Regions from separate parts of the Billgrantia diversa genome, predicted to be linked through region 2. Evidence: predicted binding sites of a transcription regulator. Region 2 holds the regulator's gene; the other holds the start of a gene.
What was found. The regulator sigma-54, encoded in region 2, starts transcription at its own class of promoters, with help from an activator protein. The targets are predictions, from matches to a motif close to TGGCACNNNNNTTGCTNT.

Region 1 (5,363 bases), 1.6 Mb from region 2:
GGTGCCGTTGCGGGATGTGGCTGACGCATGGCTGACAGCTCCTCTCGATGCTTGAGTGACTGGATGAAAACCAAGTGACCGGGTCAAAACGCAACGACGCCTCGGCGCGGCCCCTATCGATCTGGAATCGAATCGGGAAGCGCAGAGACGTCGTTGTCGAATATGTGTCGGCGACCGCCATTGATCGCCTCACTCAGTACAGTTCAAGAACCCGGCCAGAATGCCAGAACGCCGCTAATTTCATTTAAAGAACATGAGGTTGGGCTTCGTAAATGCGACCGGCTGGAGCCCGGCTCCCGCCGGCCGTGCACATCAGTGGTGCGTCGCGGCATCGAAATGCACAGGGCTGTAGCAAGCCGCCAGCAGCGCCGGGTCGAAGCGTCCACCCGCTTCTTCCAGTTGCCTGACGATGGGCGCGGCGAAGTGCAGCGCGGCCTGCGGCGTGGGGCGCAGCACGTCCGGGCCGCAGAGCTGCTGGTGGGCGCTTCGTCGTGGGCGAGGGTCTGTAGGTGGCGCACCGAGCGGTCGAGATAGGGCGGCAGGGCCAGCCATTCGAGCGCCTGGTGGCGGTGTTCGGGTGAGGCGTAAAGCCACTCGCCGGCATCGCGTAGTGCGCGTAGCAGGGCGGCCAGCGTGGCCGGGTAGCGCTGCGCCCAGGAGCGCGTCACGCCGAGTACCTTTTCCGGGTGGTTGGGCCATAGCTGGGCGCCGGTGGTCACCAGCCGGCCCACCTCGCAATGGCGGGCCAGGGTGCCCCAGGGCTCGCCGGCACAGAAACCGTCGATCTGCCCGTCGCGCAGGGCTTCGACCATGCGCGGCGGCGGCAGGGCGACCAACTCCACGTCGCGGTCGGGGGCGATGTCGCCCAGGGTGAGCCATTCGCGCAGCTGATAGTGCTGGCAGGAGTAGGGGTAGACCATGGCCAGGCGCGGGCGCTTGCCGCTGCCCTTGCCGCGTAGCCAGTTGCCCAGCGCCAGGGCGCTGTCGGCCGGGTCGCTGCCGAGCGTGGCGCCGCTGGCCTGGCACAGGGCGTCGGACAGCGTCACGGTATTGCCGTTGCGGCTGAGCAACAGCGGGGCCAGCGTTTCGCAGGGGGCGCGCCCCAGCCCCAGGCTCATGGCCAGCGGCATGGGGGCGAGCATCTGGGCGCCGTCGAGCAGGCCGGCGGCGACCTTGTCGCGCAGGGTGGTCCAGGCGTTCTCCCGCGACAGGCTGACATCCAGCCCCTGGGCGGTGAAGCAGCCCCGTTCGCGGGCGACGATCAGCAGGGCGGCGTCGAGCAGTGGAACGAAACCGAGGGAGATGCGCTCGAGTTCCGGCGAGTTGGCGTGGTGTTGCGGGTGGCTCATGAGCGGGATCCCCGTGGTTCGGAGGCGGGCACGGTCGGGTTCAGGCGGGCGAGAATGTCGATGACGCTGTCGGCGACCTCGGCGATGCGCTGGCCGCGGTCCATTGCCAGCTTGCGCAGCATGCGGTAGGCCTGCTCCTCGTCGCAGTTCTGGTGCTTCATCAGCAGGCCCTTGGCGCGTTCGATGCGCTTGCGTTCGGTCAGCTGGTTGCGTGCCTTGTCCAGTTCCTGGCGCATGCTCTGGAAGGCGTCGAAGCGGGCGATGGCCACCTCGACGATGGATTCGACCCGCTCGGGCACCAGGCCGTCGACCACATAGGCGCTGACGCCGGACTTGAGCGCGGCCTGCAGCATGTCGGAGTCGTGCTGGTCGGCGAAGAACACCACCGGGCGCGGGTTCTCGCGGTTGAGCAGCGCCATGCTTTCCAGCGTGTCGCGGTCGGGGCTCTCCATGTCGATGATCACCACGTCGGGCTGGTGGCGTTCGACCATCTGGTTGAGGCTGGCCGGGCTCGCGAGCCGGCAGATGACCCGGTGCCCTTCGGCCATCAATGCCTCCTCGACCATGGCGGCGCGTACCACCTCGTCGTCGACCAGCAGGATGTTCAGGGGTGATGGCATAGTGGCGTCGCTCGTGTCTGGCTAAGGCTCCGTCCCTTGTCAAGCAAGAACCATTCCAAATGTGAGTTCCCGCGCTCCTGGCGCAGCCTGGCGAAGGGTGGCTTATGGGGCGGTTGCTGCGTCGCAGCGTTCCGGTTGGCATTCTGGCACCAGACTGGTGCATTGCGGGCGTCGGCCCTGCCGGTTCATGGTGCGCTGACGCATGGGCAAGCCGACGAGTATGCGGCAGCGGAAGAGACATCTGCCTGAAACGGTCGAGTTATACGCCACATGGCACACATCCTGCTTGATTGCTTGGTAGAAAGAAATCAGGTGAATTCAATGGGAGCGCAACGTTCAGCGCCCCAAGCGGCAACGACGCCCGCCAACCGCCACCCCTTGGGGACGGCCGTTGGCGGGCGTCGTCGTTACGCGAACGACGAGACAGGAGATGGACATGCGCGAGGCCCGAACCACTTGCCCCTACTGTGGCGTCGGCTGTGGCGTGCTGGCCTGCGTCGAGGACGGCGAGATCGTCGACGTGCAGGGCGACCCGGAGCACCCGGCCAACTTCGGCCGGCTGTGTGTGAAGGGCTCGGCCCTGCACGAGACGCTGGGCAACCACGGCCGCCTGACCCGGCCGCGGGTCGACGGCGTCGAGGTGGACTGGGAGACGGCGCTGACAACGATAGCCGAGCGGCTCACGGCGGTGCAGGCCACCCACGGCTCCCAGGCGGTGGCCGCCTACCTCTCCGGGCAGCTGCTGACCGAGGATTACTACGTCGCCAACAAGCTGTTCAAGGGCTTTCTCGGTACGCCGCACCTGGATACCAACTCACGGCTGTGCATGGCCTCGGCGGTGGCCGCCCACAAGCGCGCCTTCGGCGCCGATGCCGTGCCGTGCAGCTACGAGGATCTCGAAGAGGCAGAGCTGGTGGTGTTGGTGGGCTCCAACCTGGCCTGGAACCACCCGGTGCTCTACCAGCGCCTGAAGGTGGCCAAGCAGCGCAACCCGCTGCTGCGGGTGGTGGTGATCGACCCACGGGTCACCGACACCTGCGAGATCGCCGATCTCTACCTGGGGCTCAAGCCGGGTAGCGATGCGCGCCTGTTCACCGGGCTGCTGGCGTGGATGGCCAAGCGCAACAAGCTCGACTGGGTCTACCTGGAAGCCCATGTTCAGGGCTTCGACGAGGCACTGGCCGCGGCGCGCGAGCAGGATGCCGGCGTCGAGGCTATCGCCGCCGACTGTGACGTCGATGCCGAGCGCCTGGAAACTTTCTTCTACTGGTTCGCCAGCCACCTGCACGTGGTCACGCTGTTCTCCCAGGGTATCAACCAGTCGTCCAGCGGCACCGACAAGGGCAACGCCATCATCAATTGCCACCTGGCGGGCGGCAAGATCGGCCTGCCCGGGGCGGGGCCGTTCTCGATCACCGGCCAGCCCAACGCCATGGGCGGGCGCGAGGTGGGCGGGCTGGCCAACCAGCTCGCCGCCCACATGGACTACGACACCCCCGGTGCGCGGGATCGCGTCACGCGTTTCTGGGCCACCGAGCGGCGGGTGCCGTGCCTGCCCGATGGCCCCGGCCACAAGGCGGTGGCGCTGTTCGAGGCGATCGAGCGCGGCGAGGTGCAGGCACTGTGGATCATGGCCACCAATCCCGCCGTGAGCCTGCCGCGTGCCGACCGGGTGCGCGCGGCACTCGAGAAGTGCCCGCAGGTGATCGTCTCCGAGTGCATGGCCGACGCCGACCTGCTGGCCTATGCCGACATCGTGCTGCCGGCGTCGAGCTGGTCGGAGAAGGACGGCACCGTGACCAACTCCGAGCGGCGCATCTCGCGCCAGCGCGGCATCCTGCCGCCACCGGGGGAGGCGCGCCACGACTGGTGGATCGTCTGCGAGGTGGCCAAGCGGCTGGGCTTCGGCGAAGCCTTCGACTACAGCCACCCAAGCGAGATCTTCGACGAGCACGCCCGGCTCTCGGGCTTCGAGAACGGTGAGCGCCCGGGTGAGAGCCGCCGGCTGTTCGATATCTCCGGCCTGGTCGGGCTCGACCGGGCCGCCTACGACGCCCTGACGCCGATCCAGTGGCCGGTCAATGCCGGCGCCCCTCACGGCACCGCCCGGCTGTTCACCGATGGCCGCTTCGCCACGCCAGATGGCCGCGCGCGGATGCTGCCGGTGAGCCCGCGGCCGCCGGCACAGGCGCTGGACGCCACGCGCCCGCTGCGGCTCAACACCGGGCGTATTCGCGACCAGTGGCACACCATGTCCCGTACCGGGCGTGCGCCGCGCTTGATGAACCACCGTGCCGAACCGTTCATCGAGATCGCCCCTGAAGACGCCTGCGAGCTGGGGGTGGAAGAGCATACGCTGGCCCAACTGCACGGCGCGGGCGGCAGCTACATCGGCCGCGTGCGGGTGTCGCGCGGGCAGCGCCGCGGTGAGGTGTTCGTGCCGATGCATTGGAGCCGCCACTTCAGCGGGGCGGCACTCATGGGCGAGCTGCTCGAGGCACACCTCGACCCGATTTCCGGCCAGCCGGAGTCCAAGCATGGCGCTGTTGCGTTGGAGCCGCTGCCACTGGGCTGGGAGGCCACGCTACTGGTAGCCGACGACCTGGGCGTGGCGGAAACGGCCTGGTGCGACGAGAGCCGCTACTGGGCACGCATTCCGCTGGGCGACTGCCAGCGCTGGCAACTGGCCGGCGGTGAGCCGAGCGCCTGCGGCGGGGTGGAAGGCGCCTGCGGCGGGGTTGAGAAGGCCGAACGCGACTGGCTGTCCTGGCTGGAAGCCGAGCTGCCGGCACCCACGCTGTGGTGCACCGACCCCGCCAGCGGCCGCCTGCGCGCCGCCGGGGTCGATGAGGCGGGCCGCCTGCGCTGGTGGTTCATGTCGGGTGCGCCCAGGGAGCTGCCCAACCTGAGCTGGCTGGCCGCGCGCTTCGCTGAGGCCGCCAACGGGGAAGGGCTGGCGCCGCCGCACCGCCGACGCCTGCTGGCGGGCTGCGACGACGGCGCCGCCAACCAGGGTCCCGTGGTCTGCAGCTGCCATCAGGTAGGTCAACGCGCTATCCTAGGGGCCATACGTGAAGGCGATGACAGCGTCGAGGCGCTGGGCGCCAGGCTGGCCTGTGGTACCCAGTGCGGAAGCTGCATTCCCGAGCTGAAATCGCTTATCGAAGAGGAGAAGGCCCATGCGAGCGCTGAGCCACTTGAAGACAATGCTATCGCCTGAGCTGCTGCAGGCCGCCTTCTCGCGGCTGCACGGCCTGGGGCATATCGTGCGCTCGCCGTTCGGGCGATCCACCCGCGTTGCCGCACCGACCGTGACCCTGGACGGCGATTGCCATGCCGGCCGGGTCTACCTGGTGGGGGCGGGCAGCGGCGACGTCGAGCTGCTCACGCTCAA
Region 2 (5,363 bases):
ACTACGTCACCGAGCGCCGCGGAGGGCATGGCGCGGTGCGCGAGATCTGCGACATGCTGCTCGAAGCGCAGGGGCATCGCGACGCGCTGGTCGATACCTACCTCCACGGTAAGCGCTGAGGCTGTCCGGATATGCTGAAGCGGCTGCCACGCCCCTCGTTCCGAGTCTGGCTATTCCTGCTGCTGTTGGCGCTCGGCGGCCTGATCGCCTGGCTGGATCCTTGGCGAGAGCCCACTCCCGGACCGGTACCTACCGACGAAGCCGGCGAGCCCGACTACTACCTGAAGCAGGCGCAACTGACCCGCTTCGATGCCGAAGGCAGAGCCCACCAACGCCTGGAGAGCCCGCGTTTGGTGCATACGCCCCACGACGATGTCACCCGCGCCGTCACGCCGCTGGCCCATCTGATCGACCGCGAGGGCCGGCTATGGGTGGCAAGCGGCACGGAAGGCCGCCTCGGCCCGGGCGGCAATCCACTCACGCTCTCGGGTGACGCCCGCCTGTTCGCCCCCGAAGAGCGCTGGCAGCTCGACACAGAAACCCTGCATTTCGACGCCAATGTGGGGCACGCCTGGAGCGACACGCCCGCCCTGCTGCAGCAGCCGCCACAGCGCATGCGCGGCGAGCGCTTCGACGCCTGGATCCATGACAATCGGGCGCGTTTGACCGACAATGTGCGCGGCCACCATGTCCCGGAAGTCGCCCAGCCAGAGCAGGCCGACGCCGCCAACCTAGAGGATTTCACGCCATGAAGCGATGCAGGCTCCCGACCATACGTATGCCACTCACCCTGGCGCTGGTTGGCATGGCGTTGATCGGCCTGGCGGGTAGCGGTTCGATCATGGCGCAGCAGAGTGATGCCGAGCAGCCCATCGAGGTAGAGGCCGACCAACTCGAACTCGACGATCGCGCCGGCACTGCGGTCTACACAGGCGACGTCGATATTCGTCAGGGCAGCATGCGACTCACCGGCGACCGAGTCGAGTTTCAGCGCAATGCGGCCGGCGAGCTTTCGCGTGCCACGGCCCACGGCGAACGCGCCTACATCGAACAGCAGCCCGACCCCGACCAGCCCGTGGTTCGCGGCTGGGGGCGTACCATCATCTATCATGTGGCCGAGCGCAGAGTGGAACTGATCGACCGCGCCGAGCTGCACCAGGGTGGCGACACCTTCGACGGGGGCTATCTCGAGTATTTCCTCGATCGTCGCGTGGTCCAGGCGCGCGCCCAGGGCGAGGGCGTCGAAGGCAGCCAGCGCATTCGCATGACCCTGCAGCCGGAGCGTTGAGTGCCGATGAAGACCTTATACGCCCGGCATTTGGCCAAGAGCTACAAGCGCCGCCGCGTGGTGCACGACATCAGCCTCTCCATCGAACAAGGCCGCGTGGTCGGCCTGCTCGGGCCTAATGGAGCCGGCAAGACCACTTCGTTCTACATGATCGTCGGCCTGGTGAAGGCGGATGCCGGTGAAGTCCATATCGACGACCAGGATCTCTCGCGCAGCGCAATGCACGAGCGCGCACGGGCAGGTATCGGCTACCTGCCCCAGGAGGCATCGATCTTCCGCAAACTCTCGGTGGCCGATAACATCATGGCCATCCTCGAAACGCGCAAGGATCTCGATCACCACGCGCGGCAGGCGAGGCTCGAGCAGTTACTGGAGGAATTCCATGTCACCCACATTCGCGACAACCTTGGCATGAGCCTGTCCGGCGGCGAGCGGCGGCGCGTCGAAATCGCCCGGGCGCTGGCCACCGAGCCGGCTTTCATTCTGCTCGACGAACCCTTCGCCGGGGTTGATCCGATCTCGGTGGGCGAAATCAAGGGGATCATCCGCCAGCTCAAGTCGCGCGACATCGGTGTGCTGATCACCGACCACAACGTCCGCGAGACCCTCGATATCTGTGATTCGGCTTACATCGTCGGCGACGGCCAGATCATTGCCGAAGGGGACGCCGAGGCGATCCTGGCCAACAGGCGGGTCCGGGAAGTTTACCTCGGGGAAGACTTCCGCCTATAACGCACTTTTTCTCATCATGCAAGCGCATGATCTCTAATTAATTATTTGTATTAGGCATGCATATTGCCAATGGCATGCTTATTGCACCCACCCCTCTTGCAAGTCAGCGTCCGCCAGTCTAGGGTAGAGTCTTTCCGGCAAATGAGCCCTTACCCTCATGGCCATGAAAGCATCCTTGCAATTGCGCGTCGGCACCCAGCTGACCATGACTCCCCAACTGCAGCAGGCCATTGCCCTGCTGCAGCTCTCGACCCTCGATCTTCGCCAGGAGATCCAGCAGGCGCTGGAATCCAACCCTATGCTGGAGCTCGACGACGGCTTCGGCGAGCAGGCCGCCAGCGAAATCCAGAGCGATGATTGGGCCGACGAGATACCCAGTGAGCTTTCCACCGACAGCGACTGGACGGATACCTATCCCGACCATGGTACGAGCTCAGGCAGCGCCACCGGCGAAGGCCCGGATTTCGAGCGCCAGGCCTCGGCGCAGACGCTGACCGGCCATCTGATCTGGCAACTGGCGATGACCGACTTGAGCGACCGTCAGCGTCAGATTGCCGAAAGCCTGATCGATGCCGTCGACGGCACGGGTTACCTGGCCCAGCCCCTCGAAGAGATTCGCGACGGCCTGCGCCGGCAAGGACTAGAAGGCTTGCCCACACGGGAAGTCGAGCAGGTCTTGCTGCGTCTGCAGCAGTTCGAGCCGACCGGCGTGTTCGCTCGCGACCTGCGCGAGTGCCTGATGCTACAGCTGGCTGCGCTGCCTGACGATACACCGCTGCTGCCCCAGACTCGTCGGCTGGTGCGCCAGTTTCTCGAGGCACTGGCCGCTGATGATCGTCGCCTGCTCAAGCGTCGTCTGGGTCTGGACGACAAATCGCTGGACGAGGTCATTGCCCTGGTTCGCTCGCTCGATCCGCGTCCCGGCAGCGCCTATGCCGATGTCGGCAGCAGCTACGTCACGCCGGACCTGGTCGCTTACCACGATGAATCCGGCTGGCGCGTGGAACTCAATGCCGAGGCCCTGCCCCGGCTACGCCTCCAGCCCGACTACGTGGCGCTGGTGCGCCGTGCCGACAAGAGTCAGGACAACCAATTTCTCAAGGATCACCTGCAGGAAGCCCGCTGGCTGATGAAAAGCCTCGCCAGCCGCAACGACACCCTGCTGCGGGTTGGGCGCGAGATCATGGCCCGCCAGATCGACTTTCTCGAACACGGCGAGGAGGGAATGAAACCACTGGTGCTGGCCGACATTGCCCAGGCGGTGGAGATGCACGAATCGACCATTTCGCGGGTGACGACACAGAAGTTCATCCATACGCCCCGCGGCGTTTTCGAACTGAAGTACTTCTTCTCCAGTCATGTCGGCGGCAACGGTGACGGCGACGTCCACTCGAGCACGGCGATCCGCGCCCGTATCCGCAAGCTGATCGCCGAAGAGACGCCGCGCAAGCCGCTCTCCGACAGCCGCTTGGTCGACCTGCTGGCCGCGGATGGCATTCAAGTCGCCCGCCGCACGGTTGCCAAGTACCGTGAAGCTCTGGGAATTCCTTCCTCGAGCGAGCGCAAGCGTTTTCGCTGATGCCTCGAATCAACCTTGATCCCCGACAATCCCGCCGCTCGAGGGGGTATGCAGGGCAGTAAAAAGGGTTACAATCGAGCTACCACCCGAAGGACGAAGGAGCTTGTCATGCAAGTCAACATCACCGGCCATCATGTTGAGCTGACCGATTCACTGCGTGACTATGTGAGCGAGAAGCTGAGCCGCGTCCAGCGACACTATGACAACATTACCAATGTGCAAGTCACGCTCTCGATCGAGAAGGAGCGTCAGCAGGCCGCCTGCACGCTGCATGCCGCCGGCGCCGATCTGCATGCCGAAGCTTCCGATCAGGACATGTACGCCGCAATTGATGCGCTGACCGACAAGCTCGATCGTCAACTGGTTAAACACAAGGAAAAGGCCCAGGCTCGCGCCCAGGGCGCCGGCATTCGCTGAGTTGCCATGACACTGGAAACCATCCTGCCTCCGGAACGCGCTCTGTTCGACGTTCCCGGGGGCAGCAAGAAGAGGGTGCTGGAGTTCTTCAGCACCTTCATTGCGCAGAATACTCCGAGCCTCGACAGTCAGGAGGTCTTCGGCAGACTCGTCGGTCGTGAGAGGTTGGGCAGTACCGGCATCGGCAATGGTGTGGCCATTCCCCATGCCCGTAGCCCGCACTGTCATAACCCCGTAGCGACCTTTCTCAAACTTGCCGAACCCATCGACTTCGACGCCATCGACGGCGAGCCGGTCGATCTGGTGTTCGTGCTTTTGGTACCGGAAGAAGCCGACGATACGCATCTGTCGCTGCTGAGCCAGGTGGCTAGCGTCATGAACGACGCCGAGACGCGGGCGCGACTGCGCAAATGCGCAAGCCAGCGCGAGCTCCATGAGCGTCTCATCGAAGCGATTCGACGACAGTCCTCGGCCTGACACTCACCTCGCCGTTCGGCCAGCCCTGATCAGGAGAACTCTCATGCAGCTTGTGATCATCAGCGGCCGCTCCGGCTCTGGAAAATCGATCGCGCTGCAAGCGCTCGAGGATATCGGCTACTACGCCATCGACAACCTGCCGGCGATGCTGCTCGGGTCCTTGGTTGATGAGCTACGCAACTCGCCCACCATCCAGACCTCGATCGCCGTCAGTATCGACGCGCGCAACCTGCCCCATGCCCTGGAGCGCTTCCCACGCCTGTTGGAAGAGCTGCGTATCAAGCAGGTCGACTGTCAGGTCATCTACCTGACCACCGATGCACGCATCTTGCTCGAACGCTACTCCGCTACCCGGCGTCGCCATCCCCTGACCCGTGGCCGGGACATGACCCTGGGCGAAGCCATCGAGTCGGAAGACGTGACGCTGAGTGACATTCGCAACCTGGCGGACCTGATCATCGACACCTCACGGCTGTCGGTACATGACCTGCGCGGGCGAATCACCGAACAGGTGGCCAGTCATCGCGCGGACCAACTTACCCTGACCGTGGAGTCGTTCGGCTTCAAGGGTGGCGTACCCCTCGACGCCGATATCGTCTTCGACGCACGCTGTCTGCCCAACCCCTACTGGGACCCACGCCTGCGCTCGGCTACCGGCCGAGAACCTAGCATTGTGGCATTCCTTGAACAGTACCCATTGGTACAGCAGATGCTCGACGATATCGTCGCCTGGGTAGAACGCTGGCTTCCCGCCTACCGCGATACACACCGCAGCTATCTGACCGTTGCCATCGGTTGCACCGGTGGCCAGCACCGCTCGGTGTACCTGGCCGAGCGCCTCGCCAAACATCTGGCCCGGCAACAGCCCGA

Region 1: a site for sigma-54 is predicted at 2,010-2,027, ahead of HNO52_RS05930 (ANTAR domain-containing response regulator). Genes of this name have one in related genera too.

The regions. Positions count from the first base shown of each region.
Region 1 is NZ_CP053382.1:1,256,766-1,262,128, forward strand. Features, by position in the region: gene HNO52_RS05920 (NAD(P)/FAD-dependent oxidoreductase) at 1-29, opposite strand, end outside; gene HNO52_RS05925 (CmpA/NrtA family ABC transporter substrate-binding protein) at 204-1,349, opposite strand; gene HNO52_RS05930 (ANTAR domain-containing response regulator) at 1,346-1,969, opposite strand; gene HNO52_RS05935 (nitrate reductase) at 2,406-5,189, shown strand; gene cobA (uroporphyrinogen-III C-methyltransferase) at 5,149-5,363, shown strand, end outside.
Region 2 is NZ_CP053382.1:2,899,362-2,904,724, forward strand. Features, by position in the region: gene HNO52_RS13390 (KdsC family phosphatase) at 1-119, shown strand, start outside; gene lptC (LPS export ABC transporter periplasmic protein LptC) at 132-752, shown strand; gene lptA (lipopolysaccharide transport periplasmic protein LptA) at 749-1,288, shown strand; gene lptB (LPS export ABC transporter ATP-binding protein) at 1,295-2,020, shown strand; gene HNO52_RS13410 (RNA polymerase factor sigma-54) at 2,178-3,599, shown strand; gene hpf (ribosome hibernation-promoting factor, HPF/YfiA family) at 3,708-4,016, shown strand; gene ptsN (PTS IIA-like nitrogen regulatory protein PtsN) at 4,023-4,493, shown strand; gene rapZ (RNase adapter RapZ) at 4,537-5,363, shown strand, end outside.